Regions from separate parts of the Cellulomonas sp. GbtcB1 genome, predicted to be linked through region 2. Evidence: riboswitches for the same ligand, from Rfam matches in the RefSeq annotation. Region 2 holds a riboswitch; the other holds the start of a gene.
What was found. Region 2 has a riboswitch for ZMP and ZTP ahead of purH (bifunctional phosphoribosylaminoimidazolecarboxamide formyltransferase/IMP cyclohydrolase). Riboswitches for the same ligand answer to the same signal wherever they lie in the genome.
Positions count from the first base shown of each region.

Region 1 (15,669 bases), on a different contig from region 2:
GACTTCGACGCCGAGCACGCGTCGTACGAGGACCTCATCGCGGCGATCACGGGGATCACGCCGACGGGGCGGGCGGCGCGGCCGACGACCCGGCCGGCGACGCTCTGAGTCGTCGGCCGGCGTCAGACGCCGTACTGGGGGAGTGCCGAGACGAGGCGGGCGGCGGACGCCGTGACGTCCCGCGCGACCCGGGCGGTGACGTAGTCGCCGTACTGGGCCTGGGACTTCTGCGCTGTCAGCCGCACCAGCCGTCGTGCGAGCGGGGCGCCGTCCGCGACCTGCGCGAGCAGCGCCGCGGCCGCCCGGTGGTCGGGGCCGCTGCTGCGGTGCCCCAGCACGATGCCGCAGATCGCATCGGCCGCGGCGATCGCGGCGCTGATGGCGTTCGCCGCGGACACGCTCGCCTCCCGGGACGGCCCGTCGGCGCACGCCGCGAGCCGCTCCTCCGCGACGCGCAGGTGCTCGCGCGCGATCTCGGCGCGCTCGCGGGCGGACGCCGGGGTCATCCGCGTCGTCCGTGGCGGCATGTGGTCACGCTCCGTGGGCTCGCAGCAGCTCCCTCAGGTCCGGGCCGCTGATCGTGGTGGCATCGTCCAGCCACGAACGAACCATCGGGTCAGCGGCCCGGACAAGGGCCGTCAGGCGATCTGTGGACAGCTCGTACACGGAGCAGGCGTTGCCGGTCCACCGCTCGACACCCACGGTGATGTCGAGGAGCAGGTGCTCCGCCTGGTCGGCGGCGACATCGTCGGGGGTGAGCACCACCAGGTCGACGTCGCTCCGCCGGTCGCTCGTCCCGCGTGCGACCGAGCCGTAGAGCGCGACGGTGGTCCGAGCCGCGCGATCCGGGCCCAGGTGCTCGACGAGGAGAGCGACGAGCCGTTCCCGCAGCGCGTCGAGGGTGTGCGCCGCGAAGCGGACCGCGGCCTCGATGGCGGGCCAGGCGAGGTGCTCCCGGTTCGCACGGTAGAGCACGGCGTGCGACGACCGGGCGGCCAGCACCGTGCCCTGCTCGACGAGTCGCCCCAGCGCCGCTCGTACCCCGGGGTTCGACGACCCAGGGACGAGGTCGGCCACGCGGGACCCGGTCAGCGGCGCCTGGGCCCTGCTGAGGACGACGAGCACCCGCCCCTCGAGGCTGGGGACGACGGCGGAGATCGGGTCGCTCAGGTTCACGGGTGACCTCGCGGTCTACTACTTTTTCATCAGGTCTGATGAAAAAGTATCAGACCCCGGTCAGCGGAAGACGATCGTCCGGTGCCCGTCGAGCAGCACCCGGTGCTCCGCGTGCCAGCGCACCGCGCGGGCCAGCGCCCGGCGCTCGACGTCCTGGCCCAGCGCGACCAGGTCCGCGACCCCGCGGGTGTGGTCGACGCGCTCGACGTCCTGCTCGATGATCGGGCCCTCGTCGAGGTCGCCGGTCACGTAGTGCGCGGTCGCGCCGATGAGCTTCACGCCGCGGTCGTGGGCCTGCGCGTAGGGGCGCGCGCCCTTGAACGACGGCAGGAACGAGTGGTGGATGTTGATGACCCGCCCGGCCAGCGCGCGGCACAGGTCGTCGGACAGGATCTGCATGTACCGGGCCAGCACGACGAGCTCGACGTCCAGCTCCTCGACGAGCTCGAGGAGCCGGGCCTCGGCCGCCGCCTTGGTGTCCTTCGTGACGGGCACGTGGTGGAACGGGATGGCGTAGAACGCCGCCAGGTCGGCGAGCGCGGTGTGGTTCGACACCAGGCCGACGATGTCGATCGGCAGGCCCTCGGACCGCTGCCGGAACGCGAGGTCGTTCACGCAGTGCGCGGCGGTCGAGCCGAGCAGCAGGGTGCGGACCTTGCGGCCGGCGACGTCCAGGGACCAGTCCATCGAGAACCGCGGGGCGAGCGCGGCCAGGGCCTGCTCCAGCTCCTCGCGGGTCCGCTCGGCGGCGACCTCGACGCGCATGAAGAACAGCCCCGACAGCGGGTCGCCGAACTGCTGCGACTCGGTGATGTTCCCGCCGTGCTCGGCGAGCAGCCCCGCGACGGCGGCGACGATGCCGGGCTGGTCGGGGCAGGACAGCGACAGCACCCAGGAGGTGGCCGCAGGGGTCGAGGTCGTCACGCAGGGGAGGGTACCCGCGCGCGACGCGCGGCAGCCCGGGGCGTCCGCGGGCCGGAGGTGTCCACCGGGTGGAATCCGGGCGACATCGGGACCTCCGGGCTGTCGACCTCGCGCACGTCCTGAGACGATGGGGGCATGAGCGACACCGAGGTGACCATCCGGCCCATCGCCGACGCCGATGCCGGCGAGCTCCTGACGCTGCGCCGCGCGGCGTTCGTCACCGAGGCCCAGCAGTACGACGACCCGCATATCCCGCCGCTGACCCAGACCCTGTCGGAGCTGCGCGCGGACCTCGCGGCCGAGGGCGTCGTCACGCTGGGCGCCTGGGCCGGTCACCGCCTGGTCGGCTCGATCCGCGTCGTGCTCGAGGGCAAGAAGGCCACGCTCGGCCGGTTCGCGGTCGCGCCCGACCAGCAGGGCCACGGCATCGGGACGCAGCTGCTGCTCGCGATCCTGCCGCACCTGCCGGAGGACGTGGAGGAGATCTGGGTGTTCACCGGGCGCGACTCGGTGCAGAACCTCGCGCTGTACGAGAAGCACGGCTACACGCACGAGCACGACCAGACGGTCGGGGACCTCACGTACGCGTACCTGCGGCGGATCCTCGGCGAGGCCGACGCGGAGGCGCCCGCCTCGGCGTGATCCTCGTCCCGCGACCGGTCCGCGGACGGCCCGCCCCGCCCCGGCGGGGACGTTGCTAGGCTGAACCGGTCGCGACTGGCGCACAGGTGGGTCACCACCGGGGAGCGACGCAGCAGCACGACGTCGGGTCGGACGCCTGGGCCCCGCGGTCACCCCACACCATCGATCGGTGTGCGGTCGACAGACCGCGCCCGCCGACTGCCGAGGAGACGCATGAGCGCCGAGAACACGCCCCTGCTCGACCAGAACCTGTCCCAGGTGGACCCGGAGATCGCGGCGGTCCTGGACGGGGAGCTCGCCCGCCAGCAGGGCACGCTCGAGATGATCGCGAGCGAGAACTTCGTCCCGCGCGCCGTCCTGCAGGCGCAGGGCTCCGTGCTCACCAACAAGTACGCCGAGGGCTACCCGGGCCGCCGGTACTACGGCGGCTGCGAGCAGGTCGACATCGCCGAGACCCTCGCGATCACCCGCGCCAAGGAGCTGTTCGGCGCCGAGCACGCCAACGTCCAGCCGCACTCCGGCGCGACCGCGAACGCGGCCGTGCTGCACGCCCTCGCCAACGCCGGCGACCGCATCCTGGGCCTCGAGCTCGCGCACGGCGGCCACCTGACGCACGGCATGAAGATCAACTTCTCCGGCAAGCTCTACGACGTCGGCGCGTACGGCGTGAACCCGGACACCTTCCTCATCGAGCCCGAGGCGATCCGCGAGGCCGCGCTCAAGCACCGCCCGGCCGTGATCATCGGCGGCTGGTCCGCCTACCCGCGGCACCTCGACTTCGCCGCGATGCGCGAGATCGCCGACGAGGTCGGCGCGAAGCTCTGGGTCGACATGGCGCACTTCGCCGGTCTGGTCGCCGCGGGCCTGCACCCGTCGCCCGTGCCGTATGCGGACGTCGTGTCGTCCACCGTGCACAAGACGATCGGCGGCCCCCGCTCGGGCTTCATCCTGAGCCGCGAGGAGTACGCCAGGAAGATCGACTCCGCCGTGTTCCCGGGCCAGCAGGGCGGCCCGCTCATGCACGTCATCGCCGCCAAGGCCGTGTCGTTCAAGATCGCGGGCGGCGAGGACTTCAAGGACCGCCAGCAGCGCACCATCGACGGCGCGCGGATCATCGCCGACCGCCTCGTCTCGCCCGAGGTCGCGGCCGCGGGCGTGTCCGTGCTGACCGGCGGCACCGACGTGCACCTGGTGCTGGTCGACCTGCGGAACTCGCAGCTCGACGGCCAGCAGGCCGAGGACCTCCTGCACGACGTCGGCATCACGGTGAACCGCAACGCGGTGCCGTTCGACCCGCGCCCCCCGCGCGTCACCTCCGGCCTGCGGATCGGCACCCCGGCGCTCGCGACCCGCGGGTTCGGCGACGCCGAGTTCACCGAGGTCGCGGACATCATCGCGACCGCGCTGACCGCCGGTGCGTCCGCCGACGTCGAGGGCCTGCGGGCGCGGGTGGCCAAGCTGGCCGACGCGTTCCCGCTGTACCCCGGCCTGCAGCAGTACTGACCGGGGCCGCGACATGACGGCGAAGACGCTCGACGGCAAGGCCACGGCCGCCGCGATCAAGAGCGAGCTCAAGGAGCGGGTGGCTGTGCTCGCCGGGCGCGGCATCACGCCCGGGCTCGGCACGCTGCTGGTGGGGGAGGACCCGGGCTCGGTGTCCTACGTCGCCGGCAAGCACCGGGACTGCGCGGAGGTGGGCATCGCCTCGATCCGCGAGGACCTGCCCGCCGACGCCTCCCAGGAGGACATCGAAGCCGCGGTCCAGCGGCTGAACGAGGACCCGGCCTGCACCGGGTTCATCGTGCAGCTGCCGCTGCCGCGCGGCATCGACACCAACCGGGTGCTCGAGCTCGTGGACCCCGACAAGGACGCGGACGGCCTGCACCCGACCAACCTCGGGCGCCTGGTGCTGCGGGTCAACGAGGAGATCGACTCCCCGCTGCCCTGCACGCCGCGCGGCATCATCGAGCTGCTCACCCGGCACGGGGTCTCCCTCGCGGGGGCCGACGTGACCGTCATCGGGCGCGGCACGACGGTCGGGCGGTCCATCGGGCTCCTGCTGACCCGGCGGGCCGTGAACGCCACGGTGACGCTCACCCACACCGGCACCGCCGACCTCGGCGAGCACACCCGCAACGCCGACGTGATCGTGGCCGCCGCCGGCGTGCCCGGGATCCTCACGGCCGACCTGGTGAAGCCGGGCGCCGTGGTGGTCGACGTGGGCGTGTCGCGGGTGTCGGACCCGGAGACGGGCAAGAGCCGCATCGCGGGCGACGTGGACGCCGGCGTGGCCGAGGTGGCCGCGTGGGTGAGCCCGAACCCCGGCGGGGTGGGGCCGATGACGCGCGCAATGCTGCTGGCGAACGTCGTGGAGTCCGCCGAGCGCCAGGCCTGACGGCACGCATCGCCGACGCCCGGGTGGGCGGCCGGTCCCACGGGGCCGGCCGCGCACCCGGGCGTCGCGCTTCCGGCGGGGCGTCACCCGGCGTTCGGCGTGCGGGGTGCAGTGCGAGGTCGTCACCGCCAGCCGAGGTCGGCGGTTGCGGCCACGGCGACCGGTGCGGAACCGCCGACCTCGGGCGGAACCGCCGACCTCGCGGGGGTCTCAGGTGCGGCGGGCGCGCGAGGCCGCCGCGCGGCGCAGCGCGGTGTCCGCGCGACCGGCGCGGTGGCGCGATCGGTGCGAGCGGCGCGGTGGCGCGATCGGCGCGATGGCGCGGTCGGTGCGATCGGCGGTCGCGCGTACGCAGGTCACCGGCTGACGAGGGAGCCGGACAGGGGTGTACCGCGGGGTGCCGCGTCAGTCCGGTGGGGCCGTCGTGGTCGCCAGGATCGCGCCCGCCGTGGTCGCGTCGACCACGTCGGCCAGCGGGGCGTAGAGGCGGATCGCGTCCAGGGCGCGGGCGTGGCTGGCGTCGTCGGCGCCCGCGCACGCCTCCGCCACCACGCGCACGGCCACGCCGGCGTCGGCCGCCGGGAGCGCCGTCGACAGCACGCAGCAGTCGGTCGAGACGCCGGCGAGCAGCATGGTGTCGCCCGGGCGGACGTGCGCCGCGAGGTCCGGGCCCCACTTGCCGAAGGTCGTCGCGGTGACGACGGACGACGCCGCGGCGAGGGCCGCCAGCTCCGGGACGATCGCGTACGCCGGGGCGTCCTCGGGCTGCAGGGCGAACGGCCAGTCGGCGTAGTAGGCCACCCACGCGCCCTCGGGTCGCTCCGGGGCGACGAACCGCGTGAAGACGGTGCGGTCGGCGCCGGCCTGCTCCGCGAGGGCGCGGACGACGGGCAGCGTCTCGGCGAACCGCGGCGCGGCCCACGGGCTGCCCGGGTCGGCGAACACGGGCTGCATGTCGATCACGACCAGCACGGCCCGCCCGGGCGTCGCGCCGGCCGCGCCGTGCCCAGCTGCCGCCGCCGGGTCGTGCTCGCCGGCCGTCACCGGGCCGCCCGCGTCCTCGCGCCCCTGCCCTGCCCGCGCCGCGCCGCCGGCCTGCTCGTGCCCCGGCCCGGCCCCCGCCGCGCTGCCGGCGTCCTCGTACCCCGGCCCGGCCGTCACCGGACCACCCCCGCGTCGGCGCCCGCACCTGCACCCACCACGCCGCCGGCCGGAGGCAGCGCCTCCTGCCGTCGCACCGCCCCGCGCCGCAGCAGCAGCGTCCCGAGGAACCCGACGGCCAGCGCCACCAGCACCCCGAGGTTCGCGTAGGCCCAGGCGCCCTCGGTCCCGCCGAGCCCGATCGGCCCGAGCAGGTACCCCTGCCAAGAGAGCCACCCGGCGGACGCGTTGGTGACCAGGCCCCAGCCGAGGACGGTGCCGAGCGCGAGCAGCGTCAGGGGCACCCCGGCGGCCCGCCCGTAGCGACCCCGCGGGTCGAACAGGTCGAGGTCGTCGTAGTCGCGTCGGCGGAGCAGGACGTCGGCGATCATGATGCCCGCCCACGCCGCGATCGGGACGCCGAGGGTGATGAGGAAGCCCTGGAACACGCCGAAGAAGGTGTCGGAGCCGAACACGATGTAGATCGTCCCGAGCACCATGATCACGCCGTCGATCCCGGCGGCGACGGGCCGCGTGATCGGCAGGCCGGTCGAGACGAGCGCGAGGCCCGACGAGTAGATGTCGAGCACGGCTCCGCCGATGAGGCCCAGCACCGCGACGACCGCGAACGGCACGAGGTACCAGGTCGGCAGGATGGTGGTGAGCGCGCCGATCGGGTCGTCGCTGATGGCCGCGCGCAGCTCCGGGTCGGAGCCCGCCAGCAGCAGGCCGAACAGCAGCAGCACGACCGGCGCGAGCGAGGCGCCGAACGTGGTCCACCCGACGACGCCGCGGCCGGAGGTGTGCCGCGGGAGGTAGCGGGAGTAGTCGGCGGCCATGTTGACCCAGCCGAGCCCGAACCCGGTCATCATGAACACGAGCGCGCCGATGAACGCCTGGGCGGTGCCGGACGGCAGCGCGGTGACGGCGGCGGTGTCGACGTGGTCGAGGACGAGCAGCACGTAGCCGACGGTCAGCACGGCGGTGACCACGGTGATGACGGTCTGCATCCGCATGATCAGGTCGAAGCCGAACACGCCGCCCGCGATGATGAGCGCCGCGACCACCACGAGGGCCACGACCTGCACGCCGGTGCCGCCGCCCCAGCCGAGCGCCTCCACGACGGTGGCCGTGGCGAGGGTGGCCAGCGCGGCGAGGATCGTCTCCCAGCCGACGGTGAGCAGCCAGGACAGCACCGCGGCGACCCGGTTGCCCTGCACGCCGAGCGCAGCCCGGGACAGCACCATCGTCGGGGCGGACCCGCGCTTGCCGGCCAGCGCGACGATCCCGCACAGCAGGAACGAGAACACGATGCCGACGACGCTCGCGACGACGGCCTGGGTGAACGACACGCCGAAGTCGAGGACCCACGCGCCGTAGGACAGACCGAGCACGGACACGTTGGCGGCGAACCACGGCCAGAACAGCTGGCGGGGGGTGCCCTTGCGGTCGCGGTCGGCGATCACGTCGACGCCGGCGGACTCGACGGCCAGCGCGCGGCCGGGCGGGACGGCGCCGCCGGGCTCGGCGTCGGGAGTGGCTCCGGGGCCGGTGGCGGGTGCGGCGCCCGCCGGGGGAGGGAGGGTCATGCGCCCCATCCCACCACCGCGGACGCTCGCGGTCACCCCCTCCGGCGCGAGCCTGGGGACGACGGCGTGGCCCCCGGCTCGCGTCCGCGCGGACGACGCCGCGGCGCGGGCTACCGGTCGCGGTCGGGTGGCTGCCACGATGAGGGGCAGACCGGGAGGTGATCCGTGGACGCGGTGCTGACGGCGGTGCTCGGAGGCCGCGCGCGGGTGACCGCCGTGCTCGCGGGGGACGGCGGCGCGGAGGTGCGCGCGGTCACCGGCGCCGCCGGTGAGCCGCTGGTGGTGAAGACCGCGCCCGCGGGCGCGGCGCCCGACCTGCTCCGGGCGGCTCACGCCCAGGAGGCGGCGCGCCGTGCGGGGGTGCCGGTGCCGCGGACGGTGGCGGCGCGGGTGGTGGACGGCACCCAGGTGCACGTGACCGAGCACGTCCCCGGGTCGCGGTGGTCCGACGTGCATCCCTCCGTGGCGGATGCGACGCGGAGGGCGGTCCAGGACGCGCTCGTCGACGTGCTGGCGCGGTTGCGCGGGGTGGCCCCGACGCGGGTCAGCGCGCCGCGCGTCGCCTGAACAGCCAGGCCGCCGTGAGTCGTGCGACCACGAGCAGCCCCGCGCACCACGCCAGCGCCACGAGCGGCTGCCCGCCCGGCGCGCCGACCAGCCACGCGCGCACGGTGTCGGTCACCGGCGTGACGGGCTGGTAGGTCGCGATCCACTCCAGGACCCGCGGCATGGACTCGGGCGGGACGAACGCGCTCGACACGTAGGGCAGGAACATGATCGCGAAGGTGAACCCGTTGGCGGCCTCCGGCCCCGAGGACACCATGCCGATGCAGACGGCCGTCCAGGTGAGGGCGAGCACGTACAGCAGCACGAGGCCGGCGGTCGCGAGCCACTCCGCGAGTCCGGCGGTCGGCCGGAACCCGGTGACGTAGGCGACGCCGACGACGAGGGCGGTCGACACGGCGTTGCGGACGACGGACTCGACGACGTGGCCGGTCAGCGCCGCGACCGGGCGCACCGGGAGGGTGCGGAACCGGTTCATCAGGCCGCCGGTCATGTCGGACGCCACGGAGACGGCGGTCGTCGCGGCGCCGTAGCCCGCGCAGAGCAGGACGATGCCCGGCACGACGTAGTCGACGTAGGCGGCCTGGCCGGTCTGGATGGCGCCGCCGAACACGTAGACGAACAGCAGCATGAGGATCACCGGCAGGGCGATGCCCATGATCAGGGTGTCGGGCGTCCGCAGGGACCGGCGCAGGCTCCGCCCGATCATCGCGGCGGTGTCCTGGAGCGCCCACCCGCCGGCGGGCGGGCGGGTGGCGGTGCGGGTGGGCGCGAGGGCGGTGGCGGTCACGACGCCTCCCGGGTGAGCAGGTCCGCGGCCTCGGGCTCGGGCGCGTCGGCGGCCGGGACGGCGTCCGCCGGGCGGCCGGTGAGGGTGAGGAACACGTCGTCGAGCGTGGGCACGGCGACCCGCCAGGACTCGACGGGCAGCCGGCGGACCTCGACGTCGGCGAGGATGCGGCGCACGTCCGGCACGGAGGCGTCGGTCGCGACCCGTTCGGTCCGCCCGCCGGCCAGCTGCAGCTCGACGTGCGCGGCGCCGACCTGGCGCTTGAGCTCCGCACCGGTGCCCTGCGCGATGACCCGGCCGTGGTCGAGCACGGCCACGCGGTCGGCGAGGGCGTCGGCCTCGTCGAGGTACTGCGTGGTCAGCAGCACGGTGGCCCCCTGCGCGACGACGTCGCGGATGACGGCCCACAGGTCGGACCGGCTGCGCGGGTCGAGCCCGGTGGTCGGCTCGTCGAGGAACAGCACGGCCGGGCGGGTGAGCAGCCCGACGGCGAGGTCGAGCCGCCGGCGCATCCCGCCGGAGTAGGTGCGGACGAGCCGGTCGGCGGCCCCGACGAGGTCGAACAGCTCGAGGAGCTCGTCGCCGCGGGCCCGCCCGACGGCCCGCGGGAGGTGGGCGAGCCGGGCCATGAGGCGGAGGTTCTCCCGGCCGGTCAGCAGCTCGTCGACCGCGGCGAACTGGCCGGTCAGGCTGATCGCCTCGCGCACCCGGTCGGGCTCGCGCACGACGTCGTGCCCGGCGACGGTCGCGGTGCCGCCGTCGGGGCGCAGCAGCGTGCTGAGGATCTCGACGGTGGTGGTCTTGCCCGCGCCGTTCGGCCCGAGCAGCGCGAGCACCTGGCCCTGCGGGACCACGAGGTCGACGCCGGTCAGCACGGTGGTCGACCCGAACGCCTTGCGCAGCGCCCGGGTCTCGATCATCGGGGTGTCCATCGTCGGCTCCTTTCTGTCTACGTCGTACACGGATGGTGCGGTGTGTATGTTGTACACAGTTGATCCACCCACGGTCAAGGAGTCCGATGCAGCCCGACGACGACCGGCCGGCCGACCCGGACGCGACTGCCTCCGCCCTCGACCCCGCCGACCCCGCCGACCCGGACGCCCGCAAGCACGCCGAGGCCCTGCGGCGCGACCGGGAGAAGGCCGAGCGCGCCGCGCAGAAGGAGGCCGCCCGGGCCGAGAAGGACCGGGAGCGGGCCCGCAAGGACGCCGAGAAGGCGCAGCGCGACCGCGACCGCGCCGCCCGCGCGGCCGAGGAGGAGGCCGAGCGGCTGCGCGCCGAGCAGGAGCGCGCCGTCCGCGAGGTCGAGCGCGAGGCCGACCGGGCCGAGCGCGAGGCGCAGCGGGCCGCGCTCGACGCGCAGCTCGCCGCCCAGCGCGCCGCCCGGCAGGTCGAGCGGGCGCGGCTGCGCGCGCTCGCGGCACGGGAGCCGGGGGACGAGGAGGCGGGCCCGGACCTGCCCCCCGGACTCGCCGTGCTCTGGCGCCCGGCCCCGGTCGGGCGCCGCGGCCCGCGCCCGGGGCTGACCGTCGCCGGGATCGCCGAGGCGGCGATCGCGCTGGCGGACGCGGACGGGCTGGGCGCGGTGTCGATGGCGCGGGTCGCGGAACGGCTCGGCGTGACGACGATGGCGCTCTACCGGTACGTGTCGAGCAAGGACGACCTGCTGGCCGTGATGCTCGACGCGGCGCTCGCCGAGGCGGTGACGCCCGCGGGCGAGCCGGCCGCAGACGACGCGGCGGGCCTCGCGTCCCGCGACGGCGTCCCGGCCTGGCGGGCCGCGCTGGAGCGCTGGTGCGCCGACCAGCTCGACCTGGCGCGGCGGCACCCCTGGGCGGTCCAGACCCCCGCGGCCGCGGCGCTCCCGGGCCCGGCGAGGGTGGCGTTCCTCGAGCGCGGGCTGCGGGCGCTCGACGGCACGCCGCTGAGCTGGGCGGAGCGGACGGCGGTGGTCGGCCGGCTGTCGCTGCACCTGCTCGCCGAGGGTCAGGTCGTGGCCGCGGAGGCGCAGGCGGAACGGGCCTACGCGGCCGCGGCGCAGGAGGCCGACGGCGGCACCCCGGGGCCGGCCGCGCACCCGGCGCTGGTCGACTACGCCTCCCTGCTGCGCGCGGTGACCGACCCGCAGGAGCACCCCGTGCTGGCGCAGGCGCTCGACGCGGGGGCGTTCGACGCCGACTCCGTCGCCGAGGACGACGACGGCCGGCCGGACTGGGGGCTGCGGCTGGTGCTCGACGGCGTGGCGGCGGTGGTGGCCCGCGCCGAGGCGCGCGAGGCGGCGCGGGCGGCCGGGGCGGGGTGACCCCGGCGGCCGCCGGGGCGGTCCGCGCGTGTCGGTGGCATGAGGTTGGATGGTCCGCGTGCTGACGGTAGCGAGCGTGAACGTGAACGGGATCCGGGCCGCCTTCAAGCGGGGCATGGCCGACTGGGTCGAGGCCCGCCGACCGGACGTCCTGCTGCTGCAGGAGGTGCGCGCCTCGGACGAGATCCTGGGCGACCACCTGTCCGCGGCGGACTGGCACCTGGCGCACGAGGCCAGCGAGACCAAGGGGCGCGCGGGGGTCGCGATCGCCTCGCGGCTGCCGATGCGCGCGGTGCGGATCGGCATCGGGACGGGCGTGCCCGCCGACAGCGGCCGCTGGGTGGAGGCGGACCTCGAGCTGCCCGCGGCCGACGGGGCGGAGCCGCGGGTGCTCACCGTCGTCTCGGCGTACGTGCACTCGGGCCAGGCCGGCACCCCGAAGATGGACGAGAAGTACGCGTTCCTCGACGTCGTGACCAAGCGGCTCGCCGAGCTCGCGGGCGAGGGCGCGGACGTGGTCGTCGCGGGCGACCTCAACATCGCGCACCGCGAGGTCGACATCAAGAACTGGCGCGGCAACCGCAAGGCGGCCGGCTTCCTCCCCGAGGAGCGGGCGTACCTGGACACCTGGTTCGACGAGCAGGGCTGGCGCGACCTGGGCCGCGAGCACGGCGGCGAGGGCCCGGGCCCGTACACGTGGTGGTCCTGGCGCGGGCAGGCGTTCGACAACGACTCCGGCTGGCGGATCGACTACCAGCTGGCGACGCCGTCGCTCGCGGACCGCGCCCGGGCGGTGGAGATCGACCGGGCTGCGACCTACGACGCGCGGTTCAGCGACCACGCCCCGGTGGTCGTCACCTACGACGTCTGACCGACACGGCGGGACGGGCGACGTCGGGCGCCGCCCGCCTGCGTCGCCGTGCCGCGAGCGTCGGTCGCGCGCGGCGTCACCCGGCGTGCGCCGAGGTCACCCGGCGTGCGCCGCCTCCCACGCCTCCGACGGCGAGCCCGGCCGCCCGCCGTGCATCGACACGACCGTCCCGGTCGCGTCGGCGGTCAGGAAGGCGTCGTAGTACTCGTCGCCGAGCCAGAGGTGGAACTCGACCGGGGTGGTGACCGCCGGGTCGGTCGCCCGCCGCACGAGCACGGACGGCCCGTCAGGCGCGGTGATCCCGGTCAGCTCCGGCACCTGCGCCACGAGGGGCTCGACCAGCGACCAGTCGACCGCGGTCACGTCGAACAGCTCGTCGGGCAGCGTGGCCGGATCGGGCTGGATCGTGGCGGCGCCGTCCCGGGCCGCCTCCCCGTCCCGCCAGGTGTACCGGTCGGTGGTCGGCGCGCCAGGGGCGGTGAGACCCTCGGCCACGATGTAGTCGCCGTAGATCCCGACCTCGGTGAACTGGGTGCCGCCCGCCACCGCGGCCAGGTCGTCGACCGCCCCGCGCGTGTTCGCCGCCGCGAACAGGTCGACCGGTGCATCGGTCTCGGTGTCGGTGACCGGGCCGCTCGCCGCGCCGGCCTCGGCCTGCACCTCCTCCAGCGGCGTGCCCTGCACCAGCGCGAGCGCCTCGTCGCGGACCGGCCAGACCCGCGCGCCGAACCCGACCAGGGCGAGGACCAGGAGCAGCACCGCCGGGATCCGGATCAGCCCCCGGCGGTCGCGGCCCCGCGCGGGTCCGGCCTCCCAGACCGGCGCCTCGGGCAGGTCGCGGACGTGCGTGTCGCGGTCGGCGATCTCCTGCCAGCCCGCGGGGGCCGGGTCGAGCAGCGCGACGTCGGGTCGCTCCGCGTCGAGCTGCGCCACCACGACGACCGCGCCGCGCTGGAGCCCGGGCAGCCGCCCCAGGTTGACGACGCTCCGGGTGGTGGTGGTGTACGCGGGGCGGGTGCGGGACGCGACGACGAGCCGGATCTCGCACAGCGGCTGGTCGTTGATCGTGGTGCCGGTGGCCCGGGTCTCGAGCACCTTGGCCAGGCTGACGCGGTTCTCGCGGAGCGCGGCCTCGACGTCCTGCGGGCGGGCGGACCGCGCGCCGGCGAACGTGCGCCCGATCGACACCAGGACCATCAGCGGCACCATCACGCCGAGGGAGACGCCGAACGCCCACTCCCACCCGGCGTCCAGGTCGGCGACCCGGAGGACGACCGAGGCGACGAAGAACCCGATGACGGCGGAGAGCAGCAGGCGGAGCACGGACCCCACTCTGCCCAAGTTGCCCGAAGCATCTCAAACCGGGCGTGTCGCTGACGTGCGGGAACGCGTCACTCCGGGGTGGGTGCGCCCGGCAGCTCGCGCATCCGCAGCAGCGGCGAGAGCAGCACCGGCAGGGCAGCGACGACGGCGCCGGCGGCTCCCACCCACAGCGTGGTGGTCGCGCCGAAGGTGTGCCCGAGCCAGCCGCCGAGCAGTCCGCCGATCGGCGTCGTGCCCCACACGATGAACCGCACCGAGGCGTTCATCCGGCCGAGCAGGGGCGGCGGGCACACCCGCTGCCGGAAGCTCACCTGCGCGACGTTGTAGACGACGACCGCGAAGAAGAACAGCGCCCCGCCCGCGATGAGCGTGGCCTGCGGCGGGAACGGCAGCACCGCCGCGAGCGGGGTCAGCGCGGCGCCCGGCGCGAACGCCAGCGCGGACAGCGGGATCACCCGGCCCTCGCCGAACCACCGCACCAGCCGGTCGGAGGCGACCGCCCCGAGCAGGCCGCCGACCGCCGAGGCGGACAGCACGGTGCCGTACGCCGCCTCGTCGAGACCGAGCGTGCGGAGCGCGAAGATCACCGTGACCGCGCCCGCGGCGGCGGTGAACAGGTTGCCGATCGCGGTGCAGGCCACGATCCGGCGGAGCAGGGGCTGCTGGACGACGAAGTGCCACCCCTCCGCGATCTCCTCCTTGAGCGGCCGGCGGTGCTCGCGGGGCGGCAGCTCCTCGACCTTGCGGATCCGGGACAGGGCCAGCGCGGACACCAGGTAGGTCGCGACGTTCACCGCGAGCAGCACGGGGGCGAGCACCACCCGCAGCAGCGCACCGCCGATCGCCGGCCCCGCGACCTGCGCCACCGACTGGGTGGCCTGGAGCTTCGCGTTGCCCTCGCCGATGTGCGCGAGCCCGACCAGCCCGGGCACGTACGACTGGTGCGCGACGTCGAAGAACACCGTCGCGACGCTCATGACCAGCGCCCCGGCGTACAGCACCGCCATCGAGGCGTGCCCGGTCAGCGCGAGCACCACGACCACCGAGAGCGCGGCGGCCCGGACCAGGTCGGCCGTGATGAGCACCCGGCGCTTGCGCATCCGGTCCACCCAGGCGCCGGTCGGCAGCCCGATGACGAGGAACGCCGCGGTCTCGGCGGCGGTCAGCAGGCCCATCTGCCACTCGGTGGCGTGCAGGTCCCGCACCGCGAGCACCGGGAGCGCGATGCTCGTCAGCTGGAAGCCGAGCTGGCCGAACGCGTCGCCGGCCCACAACCGCCGGAAGTCCGGGTGCCGCGCGAGCGAGCGCCGCCTGCCGGGCGGGTCCGGCTCGACGGGCGCGGTGCTGCCGAGCGGCGGGCCGGCGGGTGCGGGGGTCGACATGGCACCAGGGTGGCGCGACTGATTGGGAGAAGTCAATCAGTGATTAGGATCGGAGCATGGCACCGGCCCCCGACCCCGCGTCCGAGCCCGAGGTCGGCCCCCGGGCGAGTCCCGAGGCGAGCCCCGAGGGCACTGCCGAGCTCGACGCCGACGCCCGCGCGCTCGCGTCCACGCTGCGGCTCCGCATCCTGCGGATGTGCCTGGACGAGCCGCTGACCAACCGCGAGCTCGCCGACCGCCTCGGCAAGAACCCCGCGACCGTGCTGCACCACGTCCGCACGCTGGTCGACCGCGGGTTCCTCGCGGCCGACCCGGTGCGCCGCGGCGCGCGGGGCTCCCGCGAGGTGCCCTACCGGGCGACCCGGAAGTCGTGGGACGCCCCGGACTTCCCCGGCATGTGGCAGCTCATGCTCTCGACGTTCCTCGAGGAGGTCGCCGAGGCGGACCCCGAGTCGGTGCGGATGACCCGGCTCGGGGTCCGGCTCAGCGCGGCGGAGCACGACGAGCTCATGGCCCGGGTGGACGCGTTCTTCGGCGAGCTGGCCGCGCGCCGCCCGACGCCGGAGGGCCG
Region 1 covers NZ_JAGXJG010000039.1:21,281-36,949, reverse strand. Annotated here, with positions in the region: gene KVT14_RS13975 (ATP-binding cassette domain-containing protein) at 1-108, shown strand, start outside; gene KVT14_RS13970 (hypothetical protein) at 123-527, opposite strand; gene KVT14_RS13965 (nucleotidyltransferase domain-containing protein) at 532-1,176, opposite strand; gene purU (formyltetrahydrofolate deformylase) at 1,237-2,100, opposite strand; gene KVT14_RS13955 (GNAT family N-acetyltransferase) at 2,236-2,742, shown strand; ZMP/ZTP riboswitch at 2,804-2,891, shown strand; gene glyA (serine hydroxymethyltransferase) at 2,956-4,245, shown strand; gene KVT14_RS13945 (bifunctional methylenetetrahydrofolate dehydrogenase/methenyltetrahydrofolate cyclohydrolase) at 4,259-5,137, shown strand; gene KVT14_RS13940 (isochorismatase family protein) at 5,543-6,298, opposite strand; gene KVT14_RS13935 (cytosine permease) at 6,295-7,866, opposite strand; gene KVT14_RS13930 (phosphotransferase) at 8,032-8,433, shown strand; gene KVT14_RS13925 (ABC transporter permease) at 8,411-9,220, opposite strand; gene KVT14_RS13920 (ATP-binding cassette domain-containing protein) at 9,217-10,152, opposite strand; gene KVT14_RS13915 (TetR/AcrR family transcriptional regulator) at 10,239-11,522, shown strand; gene KVT14_RS13910 (exodeoxyribonuclease III) at 11,581-12,393, shown strand; gene KVT14_RS13905 (hypothetical protein) at 12,490-13,716, opposite strand; gene KVT14_RS13900 (MFS transporter) at 13,785-15,098, opposite strand; gene KVT14_RS13895 (ArsR family transcriptional regulator) at 15,155-15,669, shown strand, end outside.
Region 1: linked by a shared signal. The riboswitch ahead of glyA (serine hydroxymethyltransferase) and the one ahead of purH (bifunctional phosphoribosylaminoimidazolecarboxamide formyltransferase/IMP cyclohydrolase) in region 2 are both predicted to bind ZMP and ZTP.

Region 2 (15,669 bases):
GCCGGACGGACCGGGGCTGGGCCCGGCGGGGCCGGCCGGGCCCGGACCGGTCGGGTCGGCGGGGTCGGTCGGGTCGCCGCCCGCCGTGCGCCCGGGGGCGCCCGCGGCACCCCCGCGGCCGTCCGCGGCGGCGCGGTCGGACGAGGGCGGGGCGTACGGGTTGCTCACGCGGGCCATTCTCGCGCACCACCCGCGCACTGCCGCACCCGGACCCGCTCGCCGAGATGGCAACTCTCGGCTGCCGGGGAGCACCTAGGCGCAGCCGAGAGCTGCCATCTCGGCGGAGGTGGGGGGCAGGCAGGCGAGCAGGCAGGTCGGTGGGGGTGTGCCCGGGCGGTCGGGGCGCGCGATTAGGGTGTGCGGTCATGGCCGCCCCCGCTCCCAGCACCCCCGACGCGCCCCGACCCGCCACCCGCGCCGCCGGCCGGCTCGTCGTGCTGGTGTCCGGCGGCGGGACCAACCTCGCGGCGCTGCTCGCGGCGCACGACGACCCCGCCTACCCGGGCCGCGCGGTCGGCGTCGTCGCCGACCGCGCGTCGGCCGGCGGTCTGGACCTCGCGCGTGCCGCGGGCGTGCCGACCGCGGTCGTGGCGCCCGGCGACTTCGACGACCGCGCCGCCTGGGACCGCGCGCTCGCGGAGGCGATCGCGGTGTTCCGGCCGGACCTCGTCGTGTCGGCCGGGTTCATGCGGATCCTCGGCGCCGCGGTGCTCGACCGGTGGCCCGCCCGGGTCGTCAACACCCACCCGGCGCTGCTGCCCGCGTTCCCCGGCGCGCACGCCGTCCGGGACGCGCTGGCGTTCGGCGCGAAGGTCACCGGCTGCACGCTGCACGTCGTCGACGCCGGGGTGGACACCGGCCCGGTCGTGGCGCAGGTCGCGGTGCCCGTCGAGCCCGGCGACGACGAGGCCGCGCTGCACGAGCGGATCAAGGTCGCGGAGCGGCGCCTGCTGGTCGAGTGGGTGGGCCGGATCGTCGCGGACGGGCTGACCGTCGACGGCCGGACCGTCACCGTCGGCTAGGGCCGCACCCGGTGCGGGACCTCCGGCCCCTGCCGCGCGGCGAGGCGCCCGCGTAGCGTCGGGCCATGGGACACGCACGCGCGGGGAAGCACTGGTCCGAGCTCAGCACGCGTCGCAAGGTGGGCACGGTGGTCCTCACCGCGGCGCAGCTCGCGCTCACGGCCGCGGCCTACCGCGACCTGGCGAAGCGGCCGCCGGCGCAGGTCAACGGCCCGAAGGCCGCCTGGGGCCTCGCGATCCTGGTCAACTGGGTCGGCCCGATCGCGTACTTCGCCAAGGGCCGCCGGACGGACTGAGCCGCCGACGCCGGCGGCGCGGTCGGCTAGGCTCGTCCCCGGTCGTGACTGGCGTCGAGGTGGAACTGACCACCAGGGAGCGGCCGAGGCAGTCCCGCCGATGCACCGTCCGCCTGGGTGCGCAGGTCCCGAGCGGCACCCCCGTGGTGCCCGACCGACCACACGGAGGACCGCCATGTCCCACGCCCTGCCGCCCGTCGAGCCCGTCGCCGACCCGACCGCGGAGAGCACCCGCCGCCCGGTGCGCCGCGCGCTGCTGTCCGTCTACGACAAGTCCGGCCTGGTCGAGCTCGCGACCGCCCTGCACGCCGCGGGCGTCGAGCTCGTGTCCACCGGGTCGACCGCCGGGACGATCGCGTCCGCCGGCGTGCCCGTCACCCGGGTCGAGGAGCTGACCGGCTTCCCCGAGTGCCTGGACGGCCGCGTGAAGACGCTGCACCCGCGCGTGCACGCCGGCATCCTCGCCGACACCCGCCGCCCGGAGCACCTGGCGCAGCTCGACGAGCTGGGCGTCGCCCCGTTCGAGCTGGTCGTCGTCAACCTGTACCCGTTCACGCAGACGGTCGACTCGGGCGCGACCCCGGACGAGTGCGTCGAGCAGATCGACATCGGCGGCCCGTCGATGGTCCGCGCCGCGGCGAAGAACCACCCGAGCGTCGCGGTCGTCGTGGACCCCGCCCGGTACGACGAGGTCGTCGCCGCGGTGCAGGGCGGCGGCTTCACGCTGGCCGAGCGCACCCGGCTCGCCGCGCAGGCGTTCGTGCACACCGCCACCTACGACGTCGCGGTGGCGTCCTGGATGGGCAACGTCGCCACCACGACCGACGAGGTCGACGGCGTCAGCACCGGCTTCCCGGCCTGGGTCGGCGCGACCTGGGACCGTGCGGACGTGCTGCGCTACGGCGAGAACCCGCACCAGCGCGCCGCGGTCTACACCTCCGGGTACGGCGCGGCCGGGCTCGCGCAGGCGCAGCAGCTGCACGGCAAGGCGATGTCGTACAACAACTACGTCGACGCGGACGCGGCCTGGCGCGCGGCGCACGACCACGACGGCCCGGCGGTCGCGATCATCAAGCACGCGAACCCGTGCGGCATCGCGGTCGGCGCGGACATCGCGAACGCGCACGCGAAGGCGCACGCCTGCGACCCTGTCTCGGCGTTCGGCGGCGTGATCGCGGCCAACGGCACGGTGACCCGCGCGGCGGCGGAGCAGATCGCCGAGGTGTTCACCGAGGTCGTCGTCGCGCCGGCGTACGAGCCGGAGGCGCTCGAGGTGCTGAGCCGGAAGAAGAACATCCGCCTCCTCGTGGTCGAGGGCGCGCCGTCCGCGGGCGTCGAGCTCCGGCCGATCAGCGGCGGGCTGCTCATGCAGCAGGTCGACCGCATCGGCGCGGAGGGCGACGACCCGACGACCTGGACGCTCGCCGCGGGGGAGGCCGCCGACCCCGCCACGCTCGCGGACCTGGCGTTCGCGTGGCGCGCGGTGCGGGCCGTGAAGTCGAACGCGATCCTTCTGGCGGACGGCGGCGCGTCCGTCGGCGTGGGCATGGGCCAGGTCAACCGGGTCGACTCGTGCCGGCTCGCGGTCGAGCGGGCGAACGCGGGCGACGCCGAGCGGGCGCGCGGCGCGGTCGCGGCCTCGGACGCGTTCTTCCCGTTCGCCGACGGCCTCCAGGTGCTCCTGGACGCCGGCGTGCGCGCGGTCGTGCAGCCGGGCGGCTCGGTCCGCGACGAGGAGGTCGTCGCGGCGGCGGCCGCGGCGGGCGTGACCCTCTACCTGACGGGTACGCGCCACTTCGCCCACTGACACGGGGCGGTCCCGCACGAGGCCCACGGCTTCCGGCCGCGCCCCCCGAGATCTCGGGGGGTCGCGCCGGAAGGCGTAGGCCTCGTGCCGTCGGGGCCGCAGCCGGTACCTGCAAATCGTTGCAGCACCTTTCTGCAAGCGGATACAGTCGCAGGTAGCCGCGCTGCTGACGCTCACCCCCGACGATGGAGTCCTGTGATGACGCACGCCCGCAGGCGCCCTTCCGTGGCGCCCCGGACACCCCTCGAACCCCGCGGCGCCCGGCGCCGCGTCCTGGCCCTGCTGGCCGCCGGCGCGCTGCTGGTCTCCGGCGCCGCGACCGCCGGCGCGGACGACCCCGCGGACGCCGTGGCCGCCGACCCGGCGCCCACGTTCACCTCCGTGTCCGTCCCCGGCAGCCACAACACCGCGATGGGCTGCACCGGCGACTGGCAGCCCGACTGCGACGACGCCCAGCTCGCCGAGCGCCCCGACGGCGTCTGGGAGGGCACGTTCGCGCTGCCGCCGGGCGACTACGAGTACAAGGTCGCCCTCGACGGGACGTGGGACGTGGCTTACGGCGCCGGCGGCGTCGTGGGCGGCGCGAACGTGGCGTACACGGTGCCCGGCGACCCGGGGGGCGCGCCCGTCGACGTGACGTTCTACTGGGACCCGGTGTCCGGCGACTTCCAGAACACCGCCCAGGGGCCGGTCGTGACGCTGCCCGGCTCGTACCAGTCCGAGGTCGGCTGCCCCGGCGACTGGGCCCCCGACTGCCTCGCCACCTGGGCCAAGGACTCGGACGGCGACGGCGTGTACGAGTGGTCGACGACGCAGATCCCGGCAGGCTCGTACCAGGTCAAGGTCGCCCACGGGATGTCGTGGGACGTCAACTACGGCCAGGGAGGCGCGGTGGGCGGCGACAACTACACGTTCGCGACGTCCGACGGCGAGCAGGTGTCGTTCGCGTACGACGTCGCGACGCACCTGCTGGAGATCACCGTCGAGAACCCGCCTCTCACGGGCGTCGGGCAGCAGCGGGCGCACTGGGTGCGCGCCGACCTGCTCGCCTGGCCGCGCGACCTGCTCGGCGGCGCCGACCCGACGGACCTGACCTGGGCGCTGCACCACGCGGCCGAGGGCGGGATCGGCGTGACCGACGGCGCGGTGACCGGGCCCGCGGGCGCCGGCGAGGTCCCGCTGACCTACGACGCCGCGGGGCTGCCCGCGGACGTGCGCGCCGACTTCCCGGCGCTCGCGGGCGCCGTCGCGCTCCGCGTCGCGCCCGGGACGGACGCGGCCGCGCTGCTCACCGGCGAGGTCCAGGTCTCCCAGGCGGACGCGGACGGGCTGACCGCCCTCACCGGCGTCCAGGTCCCGGGCGTGCTCGACGACCTGTACGCCTCGGCCGCCGACGCGGACCTCGGGGTCACCTGGTCCGGCGGCACCCCGACCTTCCGGCTCTGGGCCCCGACGGCGCGGGACGTCACGCTGCTGACCTGGGCGCCCGGCGCGGACCTCGCGACCGCCTCGACCCGCGTCGTGACCACCCGCGCCGCCGACGGCACCTGGTCCGTCACCGGTGACCCCTCATGGTCCGGCGCCCGCTACCGGTACGAGGTCGAGGTCTACGTGCCGTCGACCGGCCGGATCGAGACCAACGTCGTCACCGACCCGTACGCCGTCGCCCTGACGCTGAACTCCACGCACGCCGTCGCGGTCGACCTGACCGATCCGGCGTACCGCCCGGCGCTGTGGGCCGACACGGCCCGGCCCGTCGTCGAGCGGGCCGTGGACCACACCATCTACGAGCTGCACGTCCGCGACTTCTCGATCGCCGACCAGACCGTGCCCGAGGCCGAGCGCGGCACCTACCTGGCGTTCGCCCGGGACTCGGACGGCACCGCGCGGCTGCGCGAGCTCGCGGACGCGGGGCTGACCACCGTGCACCTGCTGCCGACGTTCGACATCGCGTCGATCGAGGAGGACCGGGCCGCCCAGGCGGTGACCGGCGACCTCACGGGGTTCGGCCCGGCGGGCACGGAGCAGCAGGCCGCCGTCGGCGCGATCCGCGAGCGCGACGGCTTCAACTGGGGCTACGACCCGTGGCACTTCACCGCGCCCGAGGGCTCCTACGCCACCGACCCGGACGGCGGCGCCCGCGTCGCCGAGTTCCGCACCATGGTCGGGGCGCTGCACGACATGGGGCTGGGTGTCGTCCTCGACCAGGTGTTCAACCACACCGCGGCGAGCGGGCAGGACGCGACGTCGGTGCTGGACCGGGTCGTGCCCGGGTACTACCACCGGCTCGACGGCACCGGCCAGGTGCAGACCAGCACCTGCTGCCAGAACGTCGCGACCGAGCACGCCATGGCCGAGAAACTCATGGTCGACTCGGTGGTCACCTGGGCCCGGGACTACAGGGTCGACGGCTTCCGGTTCGACCTCATGGGCCACCACTCGAGGGCGAACATGCTGGCCGTGCGGGCGGCGCTGGACGCGCTGACCGTCGAGGCGGACGGCGTCGACGGCTCGGCGGTGTACCTGTACGGCGAGGGCTGGGACTTCGGCGAGGTCGCCGGCAACGCGCTGTTCGAGCAGGCCACGCAGGGGCAGCTCGGCGGCACCGGGATCGGCACGTTCTCCGACCGGCTCCGCGACGCGGTGCACGGCGGGTCGCCGGTCGAGGGCTCGTCGATGTTCACGCAGGGCTTCGGCACCGGCCTGGCGACCGACCCGAACGGGCAGCAGGCGCAGCTCGGTGACGCGGCCTCGGTGAACACGGGGTCGGCCGCCGAGTTCGAGGACCTCGGCCTCGCGACCGACGTGGTCCGGCTCGGGCTGGCCGGCAACCTGCGCGACTACCTGCTGCCGACGCACACCGGGGAGGTGCTGCGTGGCGACCAGATCGACTACCGCGGGGCGCCGGCCGGGTACGCGGACTCGCCCGAGGAGGTGGTCAGCTACGTCGACGCGCACGACAACGAGACGCTGTTCGACCTGCTGACGATCAAGCTGCCGCAGACCACCTCGATGGACGACCGGGTGCGGATGAACACGCTGTCGCAGGCCACGGCGGCCCTGTCCCAGACGGTGTCGTTCTGGCACGCCGGCACGGACCAGCTGCGGTCCAAGTCGCTCGACCGGGACAGCTACGACTCGGGCGACTGGTTCAACGCCATCGACTGGACGGGCCAGGACAACGGCTTCGGCCGCGGCCTGCCGGGCGCGTGGGCGAACGCCGAGAAGTGGGACCCGATGCGCCCGCTGCTCGCCGACCCGGCGCTCAAGCCGACCGCCGCGCACATCGCCACGGCCCGCGCGGCGGCGGACGACCTGCTGCGGCTGCGGTTCTCCACCCCGCTGTTCCGGCTCGGCGACGCCGACCTGATCCGGCAGAAGCTGACGTTCCCCGACGCCGGGGCGGACGCCACCCCGGGCGTGATCGTGATGCACGTGGACGACACGGTCGGCCCCGACGTCGACGCGGACCTCGACGGCCTGCTCGTGGTGTTCAACGCGTCCCCGGACGCCGTGACGCAGGAGCTCCCGGCGCTGGCCGGCGCGACCTACGCGCTGTCGCCGGTGCAGGCCGCGGGCGGCGACGACGTGGTCCGGACGACCACCTGGGACGCGGCGAGCGGGACCGTGACGGTACCCGCGCGGACCGTGGCGGTGCTGGTCCGGGCCGCCGACGGCGCTGCCCCCGTCGACCCGGGTCCTGGCGCGCCCGGCGCCCCGGGCGGTGGCGACCCGGCCGGGACCCCCGGCGACGGCAGCCCGGACCGCGACGCCGCGGCCTCCGGCCCGGGCGCGGGCACCGGCGGCCCCCTGGCCGTCACGGGCGCGCAGCTGCTGCTCGGCCTGCTCGCGGCGCTCGCCGCGGTCGGCGGCGGCACCTGGCTGGTGCGGGCCCGCGCCCGGGCCGCCGCGGTGGCCGCGCGCGAAGGGGTGGCCGGCCGTCTGCCATGATGCGACCAGCCGACCGGGGCGCGCCGCCGCGCCCCGGTCGCCCGGCGGACGGACGGAGGCACGATGCGTCGCGGGACCAACCTGCCGCGGATGGGCGACTTCAACCAGACGGTCGTGCTGGACGTCGTCCGGCGCGCCGGCGGGGGCCTCGCCCGCGCGGAGGTGGCCCGGCGCACCGGGCTGTCCCCGCAGACCGTGACCAACGTGGCGCGCCGCCTGCTCGACCTCGGCCTGGTGGTCGAGGAGGGCGAGGCGGCGCGCCGCGGCCCCGGCCGCCCGGGCACGCTGCTGCGGCTCGCCGCGGGCAGCCGGTTCGCGGTCGGCGTGCACCTGGACCCCGCGACCATGACGTTCGTGCTGCTCGACCTGTCGGGCGCCGTGGTCGCGCGGGCGCAGGTGCCGACGCCGGTCCCGGAGGATCCCGAGGCGGTGGTCGCCGGCCTGGTGGCCGAGATCGAGGGCCTCATCGGCGCCGCCGGCGTCGAGCGCGACCGCGTGCTCGGCGTCGGCATCGCGGCGCCCGGGCCGATCGACGTCGAGGCGGGCGTGGTGCTCGACCCGCCCCACCTGCCGGGGTGGCACGACGTGCCGCTGCGGGACGCGGTGGCGGAGCGCACGGGCCTGCGCGCGGTGCTGGACAAGGACGTGATCGCCGCGGCGAGCGCCCACCTGTGGCACCCCGGCGAGCACGCGTCGGACTTCGTGTTCTTCTACCTCGGCACCGGCGTCGCCGTGTCGACGGTGCTGCACGACGAGGTGGTGCGCGGCGTGTCCGGCAACGCGGGGGAGTCGGGGCACCTCGTCGCCGACCCCGAGGGTGCCCGGTGCTGGTGCGGCCGGCGCGGCTGCCTGGGCGCGGTGCTGCGGGCGGAGGCGCTCGCGGAGCAGGGGCGCGCGGCGGGCGTCGACCTCCCCGGCTGGGGCGACGGCACCGACCCGCGCGCGGTGGACGACGCGGTGACCGCGCTGTGCGCCGCTGCGGACGCGGGGCACCCCGGCGCGCGGGAGGTGCTCGCGCTCGCGGGCCGGCGGGTCGGCATGGCCGCGGGGGTGCTCACCGACCTGCTCGACGTCCCGGCCGTGCTGGTCGGCGGCCCGCTGTGGGACCGGATCGCCCCGCACGCCGCCGCGGCGCTGGAGGCCGAGATCGCGGCGCACGTCGTCCCCGGAGGGCACGCGCTCACCGTCGCGTCCTCGGCGTTCGGGCCCCAGGTCGGGGCGGTCGGCGCGGGGTGCATCCTGCTGGGCCGCGCGTTCACCCCGCGCCCGACGGACCTGCTGCTGGTCAGCTGACGCCCGCGGCCCCGTGAGGTCGTCAGGACGCGACGAGGTCGTCCCTCGTGCGTGACGACCTCGCCGGGGTGCGACGACCTCGTCGCCATGTGCCGACCTCGTCGCCGTGTGACGCCCTCGTCGCGCAGGACGGGCGCCGTCGCGCCCGGCGGGCGCGCGTCACGGTTGCGTCTCGGCGCGCGCCTGACCCTTGACAGCAATTCATCCAGACGTTGTAGTTATCGAGTCCGGGGCAGCGCCGCCCGGGGCCGTGCACGTGGAGCAAAGGAGCATCCATGCGTCTCCAGAGGACCGTCATCGCAACCGGGGCCGTCGTCGCGCTCGGCCTCACCGCCGCGTGCAGCAGCGGGGGTGGCGACAGCGCCGCCGACGACTCGACGATCACCGTCGCGTACCAGAAGACCGCGCAGTTCGTGCAGCTCGACGACCTGCTGCAGAAGGCCAAGTCCGAGTACGAGGCCGCGAACGAGGGCATGACCGTCGACCTCGTGCCGATCGAGGCGGAGCAGGACCAGTACTTCACCAAGCTCGCGCTGATGAACGGGTCGCCCGACACCGCGCCCGACGTCATCTACGAGGACACGTTCCAGATCCGCTCGGACGCCGCGGCGGGGTACCTGCAGCCGATCGACGAGTACGTCGAGGCGTGGGAGGACTGGGACCAGTTCCCGGACACCGCCCGGCAGGCCGGGCTCGGCGACGACGGCAAGGTCTACGGCGTCTCGATGGGCACCGACACCCGCGGGCTCTACTACAACAAGGACCTGTTCCAGCAGGCCGGCCTCCCGACCGACTGGCAGCCGGAGAGCTGGGACGACATCCTCTCCGCCGCGCGCACGATCAAGGACAAGCTGCCCGACGTCACCCCGATCAACGTGTACGCCGGCAAGGCCGCGGGCGAGGCCACGACGATGCAGGGCTTCGAGATGCTGCTCTACGGCACCGACGACGAGCTCTACGACGCCGACACCCAGAAGTGGATCACCGGCTCGCAGGGCTTCACCGACTCGCTGGCGTTCCTCGAGACGATCTACGGCGAGGGCCTCGCGCCGTCGCTGGACATCGCGCTCGACGCGTCGGTCGGCGCCCGCGTCGCCACCGAGCTGCTGCCGCAGGGCAAGCTGGCGATGGCGGTCGACGGCTCGTGGCTGCCCGGCGGCTGGATCACCGGCGACAACGCCTGGCCCGAGTGGGAGGACACCCTGGGCATGGCCGCGATGCCCACCCAGGACGGGCAGGAGCCCGGCTTCACCTCGATGTCCGGCGGCTGGACCCTCGCGGTCGGCGCGCACGCGGGCGACCCGCAGGCGGCGTTCGACTTCATCGCCACGGCGCTGAACAAGGAGAACTCGCTCAAGTACGACACCGAGAACAGCCAGATCGCGGTGCGCACCGACGTCGCGGAGGACCCGGAGTACCTGGGCTTCAACCCGTCGTTCGAGTTCTTCAGCTCGCTGGTCGACTACACGCACTTCCGCCCGGCGACCCCGGACTACTCGCAGATCTCGTCGAACATCCAGGTGGCCGCGGAGTCGGTGGCGACCGGGCAGGCGACGGCCGAGGAGGCGGCGGCCACCTACGACGAGGGGCTGGCGTCCATCGTGGGCGACGACGCGACGCAGGCCGCCGGCTGATGACGACCGCCACGCCGGCCCTGCCGGCGGCGGGGGGCGGGTTCCGCCGCCCCCGTCGCCGGCCCGGCCGGACCGCGCTGCGGCTGCTGCCGCTGCTGCCCGCGGTCGCGCTCATGCTGGTGTTCCTGGCCGGCCCGGTGCTGTGGTCGTTCTACGGCTCGCTGACCAACCAGGCGCTGACCGGCTACAAGGCGGCGAACCCGGAGTTCGTGGGCCTGGACAACTACGCCGAGCTGCTCACCGACGACGGCTTCTGGAAGGCCGTCGTCCTGACGGTGGTGTTCGTCGGGGCGTCGGCCGTGATCGGGCAGAACGTGCTCGGCATGGCGCTCGCCCTGCTGCTCCGGGCCGCCGCGAAGCCGCTGCGCGCGGTGGTGTCGGCGCTGGTCGTCGTGGCGTGGGTGCTGCCGGAGATCGTCGCGGCGTTCGCGCTGTACGCGTTCTTCTCCACCGACGGCACGCTCAACCAGGTGCTCGGGTGGTTCGGGCTCGAGGGCCCGACCTGGCTCATCTCGGTGCCGATGCTCGCGGTGATCCTGGCGAACATCTGGCGCGGGACCGCGTTCTCGATGATGGTCTACGGCGCCGCGCTGTCCGAGGTGCCGCCGGACGTCACGGAGGCGGCCGCCATCGACGGCGCCACCGGCCCGCAGCGGTTCTTCCGGATCACGCTGCCGATGATCCGCCGGTCGATCTCGACCAACCTCATGCTCACGACCCTGCAGACCCTCGCGGTGTTCACCCTGATCTGGGTGATGACCGGCGGCGGGCCCGGCACTGACTCCTCGACGCTGCCCGTGCTGGCCTACCAGGAGGCGTTCAAGTTCGCGCAGGTCGGCTACGGCACGGCGATCGCGACCGTGACGCTCCTGGTCGGGGCCGTGTTCTCGATCGTGTACATCCGCGTGCTCAAGCCGGAGGTGGACTGATGGCCGCGCTCACTGCCCCCACCGCCCCGGTCGCGTCGTCGGCCCGCCGGCGCGCCGGACGCAACGTCCCGTCCGTCGCGTCGCCCCGGCGCCGCACCGGCCGGCTGCTCGTCACGCTCGCCCTGGTGCTGGTCGGCATCGCGTTCCTGGTCCCGCTCGCGTGGATCGTCCTGGCGTCGCTCGACCCCGCCGCGACCGTGTCGGTCAAGCTGCCCGAGTCGATCACCACGGACAACTTCACCGAGATCCTCACCTGGGAGGCCACCTTCCGGCCGCTGTGGAACTCGCTCGTGCTGTCCCTCGGCACCGGCGTGCTCACGGTGCTGGCGTCGGTGCTCGCCGCCTACCCGCTGTCCCGCTACCAGATGCGGTTCCGCAAGCCGTTCCTCTACTCGATCCTGTTCGGCACCTGCCTGCCGATCACGGCGATGATGGTCCCGGTCTACGCGCTGTTCGTGTACCTGGGGCTGCTCGACTCGGTGCCCGGGACGATCTTCTTCCTCGCGGCGACGTCGCTGCCGATGGCGATCTGGATGACCAAGAACTTCATGGACTCCGTGCCGGTGTCCCTGGAGGAGGCCGCCTGGGTCGACGGCGCGGGGTCCATGACCGCGCTGCGCCGGATCGTGGTCCCGCTGATGCGCCAGGGCATCGCCGTGGTGTTCATCTTCGTGTTCACGCAGGCGTGGGGGAACTTCTTCGTCCCGTTCGTGCTGCTGTTCTCGCCGGACAACCAGCCCGCTGCCGTCGCGATCTACAGCTTCTTCGGCACCTACGGGACGGTCGCGTACGGCCGGCTCGCGGCGTTCTCGATCCTCTACTCCGTCCCCGTCCTGGTGCTGTACCTGCTGGTGCAGCGGTTCTCCGGGGGCTCGTTCGCCATGTCCGGGGCCGTCAAGGGCTGACGCCCCCCGCCCTCTCGACTCGATCACCGCACGCCGTCAGGAAGGTCCACCATGCCCGTCGAGCACTCCGCCGCCGTCGTCCAGCGCGTCCAGCGGTTCCTGCACGAGCGGCTCGCCCCGGCGGTCGTCGCCGGCCGCGCGCCGCTCGACGTCACCGCCTGGACCGCGCCGGGGGAGCCGGTGCCGTTCGACACGGCCACCGCGCAGGAGTACGCCGCGGCGCCGCCCGGGACGCCGTGGGGTGCGCCGTGGAGCACGACGTGGTTCCGGATGACCGGCGACGTGCCGGCGGGCTGGCTCGGCTCCGACGAGGTGCGCGCCGGCCGGCACGCGGTCGAGCTCGCGATCGACCTCGGGTTCACGACGACGCAGCCGGGCTTCCAGGCGGAGGGCCTCGTGCTCCGACCGGACGGAGTCGCCGTCAAGGGGCTGTCACCGCGGAACCAGGCGGTGCCGTGGTCCGAGGACCGGGTCGACGTCTACGTCGAGGCCGCGGGCAACCCGGACGTCGGCAGCAGCACCTGGTACGGGCCGACGCCGCTCGGCGACCCGCTCACCGCCGGCACGGACCCGCTGTACGCGCTGCGGTCCGCCGAGGTGGTGCTGCGGGACGTCGAGGTCTGGGAGCTGTGGCAGGACCTGCTCGCGGTGCTCGGGCTGGTCGAGGTCGTCGACCCGGCCTCGACCCGGTACGCGCGGGTGGTGCGCGCGCTGGACCTGGTCGTGGACGCGGTCGACCCGGCCGACGTCGCCGGGACCGCCGCGGCTGGCCGGGCGGTGCTGCGACCCGTGCTCGACGTGCCGGCGGCGCCGGGCGGGCACCGGGTGCTCGCGACCGGGCACGCGCACATCGACTCCGCCTGGCTCTGGCCGGCGCGGGAGACGGTCCGGAAGTGCTCGCGGACCTTCGCCAGCGTCGTCGCGCTGATGGACGAGCGGCCGGACTTCGTGTTCGCGTGCTCGTCGGCGCAGCAGTACGCGTGGGTGGCCGAGCGGCACCCGGAGCTGTTCGGGAGGATCAAGGAGAAGGTCGCCGCCGGCCAGTTCGTGCCCGTCGGCGGCATGTGGGTCGAGTCGGACACCAACATGCCCGGCGGCGAGGCGCTGGCCCGGCAGATGGTCGAGGGCAAGCGGTACTTCCTCGACGAGCTCGGGGTCGAGACGCAGGACGTGTGGCTGCCGGACTCGTTCGGCTACACGGGCGCGCTGCCGCAGATCGTGCGGGCCGCGGGGTCGCGGTGGTTCCTGTCGCAGAAGCTGTCCTGGAACGACACCAACCGGATGCCGCACCACACCTTCCACTGGGAGGGCATCGACGGGTCCCGCGTGCTCGCGCACTTCCCGCCGGTCGACACCTACAACTCCGACCTGTCGCCGAAGGAGCTCGCGCACGCCGAGCGGAACTTCGCGGACAAGGACGTCGCCACGGAGTCGCTGGTGCCGTTCGGCTGGGGCGACGGCGGCGGCGGGCCCACGCGCGAGATGCTGGCGGCGGCCGACCGGGCTCGGTCGCTCGGCGGGCTGCCCGAGGTGGAGCTGGGGTCGCCGAACGCGTTCTTCGCGCGCGCCGAGGCCGAGCTGGCCGACGCCGGGGGGCCGCCCGCGGCGTGGTCGGGGGAGATGTACCTCGAGTACCACCGCGGCACCTACACCTCGCAGGCGCGGACCAAGCGCGGCAACCGGCGCAGCGAGCACCTGCTCCGGGAGGCCGAGCTGTGGGCAGCGACGGCGACGGTCCGGACCGGCGCCGCCTACCCGGCGGACGAGCTGCGCGCGCTGTGGCGGGTCGTGCTGCTGCACCAGTTCCACGACATCCTGCCCGGGTCGTCGATCGGGTGGGTGTACCGGCAGGCGGAGGAGGCGTACGCCGACGTCGAGGCGCGGGCGACGGTCCTGATCGACGCGGCGCTCGCGGCCCTGGTCGGCGACGGCGACCGGACGGTGCGGCTGAACGCGGCGCCGCACGCGCGGGACGGCGTGCCGGCGCTGGGCGGGACGGTGGCGGTCGACGGCGCGGTCGGCGGCCCGGCCGGCGCGGTCGAGGTGCTGCGCGAGGGCGACGCCCTGCGGGTGCGCACCGACGCGCTCGACGTGCGGTTCACGCCCGGCGGGCAGCTCGCGTCCGTGCGCGACCTGGCCGCCGACCGGGAGGCCGTCGCGCCCGGGCACCTGGCGAACCTGCTGCAGGTGCACCGCGACGTGCCCCGGCAGTGGGACGCCTGGGACATCGACGCCGAGTACCGGCGGACCGTCGAGGACCTGCTCGACGCCGACACGCTCGAGGTGGTCGCCGAGAAGCCCGACCGCGCCGTCGTCCGCACCTCGCGCACCGTCGGCGACTCCACGATCGTGCAGGAGCTGACCTTCCGGCCCGGCACCCGCGCGGTCGAGATCGTCACCGAGGTCGACTGGCACGAGCGGCAGCGGCTGCTCAAGCTCGCGTTCGGGCTCGACGTGCACGCCGACCGGTCCGCGGCGGAGACCCAGTTCGGCCACGTGCACCGGCCGACGCACACCAACACCTCCTGGGACGAGGCGCGGTACGAGATCTGCGCGCACCGCTGGCTGCACGTCGGCGAGCCGGGGTACGGGGTCTCGGTCGCCAACGACGCGACCTACGGCCACGACGTCACGCGCGCGGTCGGCGAGGACGGCGGCACCGCCACCGTGCTCCGGCAGTCGCTGCTGCGCGCGCCGCTGTTCCCGGACCCCGAGGCCGATCAGGGCCGGCACCGGTTCCTGTCGGTGCTGCACGTCGGCGCGGGCATCCCCGAGGCGGTCGTCGACGGGTACCGGGCGAACCTGCCGGTGCGCGAGGTCCGCGGCGGCCGGGACGTCGCGCCGCTGGTGACCGTCGACGGGCCGGGGGCGGTCGTCGAGGCGGTCAAGCTCGCGGACGACGGGTCGGGCGACGTGGTCGTCCGGCTGTACGAGGCGCACGGCGGGCGGGCACGGGCGACTATGACCGCGGGCTTCGACGCCGCCGGGGTGGCCGAGGTGGACCTGCTCGAGCGCGAGGTCGAGCCGCGGGCCGTGCTGGCCGGGGCCGGCGACGAGGCCGCTGGGGCGGCCGGGGCGGCGGGCGCGGCGGTCGCGCTCGACCTCCGGCCGTTCCAGCTCGTCACCCTCCGCTTCCGCCGGGCCTGACGGGCGCCGCCGGGACGCACAGGGTGCGCCCAGGTGCGGCCCAGCGTCCCGGCAGGTGCGGGCGGGAGCGTCGGCGCCGGTGGGTGCGGCGCCGCGGTGCGGTGGCGGGCCCCGGCGCCCGACCCCCGCACAGGAAGCGACCGATGAGCTCTCGACCCCCGGCCCAGGAGAAGCTGCCCAAGAAGGACCGCAAGGCGCTCGCCCGGGAGCTCGCGCGCCTCGAGCGCGAGCGCCAGGCGCGGCGCCGCCGGCGCAACAGGCGGCTCGGCTGGGCCGGCGCGGGGACGGCCGTCGTCGCGGTGGGCGTGATCGCGGCGCTCGCGGTGCAGGCGTCGGTCCGCGCGGGGCAGGTCGGCCCGCACAACATGCTGTCCGACGGGGTGGTGCTCACCGGCGACGGCAGCGCGGTGGCGGCGAGCCGGACGAGCGCGCTCGACCCGGGGGCGTCGCCGGTCGCGACGGTGGTGGACCGGAGCAGCGGCGTGCTCGACCTCGTGCTCTACCTCGACTACCGGTCGCCCGAGGCCGAGACGTTCTGGGCGGCGAACTCGGCGTCGGTCGAGCAGTGGGTGACCGCGGGGTACGCGACGCTCGAGATCCACCCGCTGGCGCTGCTCGACGGCGCGGCGGTGAGCACGGGCACGGGCGCCTCGCCGTCGCCCTCCGCGACGGCGTCCCCGGCACC
Region 2 covers NZ_JAGXJG010000071.1:3,765-19,433, reverse strand. Annotated here, with positions in the region: gene purN (phosphoribosylglycinamide formyltransferase) at 366-1,022, shown strand; gene KVT14_RS18330 (PLDc N-terminal domain-containing protein) at 1,088-1,318, shown strand; ZMP/ZTP riboswitch at 1,353-1,444, shown strand; gene purH (bifunctional phosphoribosylaminoimidazolecarboxamide formyltransferase/IMP cyclohydrolase) at 1,494-3,125, shown strand; gene pulA (pullulanase-type alpha-1,6-glucosidase) at 3,351-7,076, shown strand; gene KVT14_RS18315 (ROK family protein) at 7,140-8,369, shown strand; gene KVT14_RS18310 (extracellular solute-binding protein) at 8,645-10,003, shown strand; gene KVT14_RS18305 (carbohydrate ABC transporter permease) at 10,117-10,932, shown strand; gene KVT14_RS18300 (carbohydrate ABC transporter permease) at 10,932-11,837, shown strand; gene KVT14_RS18295 (glycoside hydrolase family 38 C-terminal domain-containing protein) at 11,889-14,984, shown strand; gene KVT14_RS18290 (thioredoxin domain-containing protein) at 15,128-15,669, shown strand, end outside.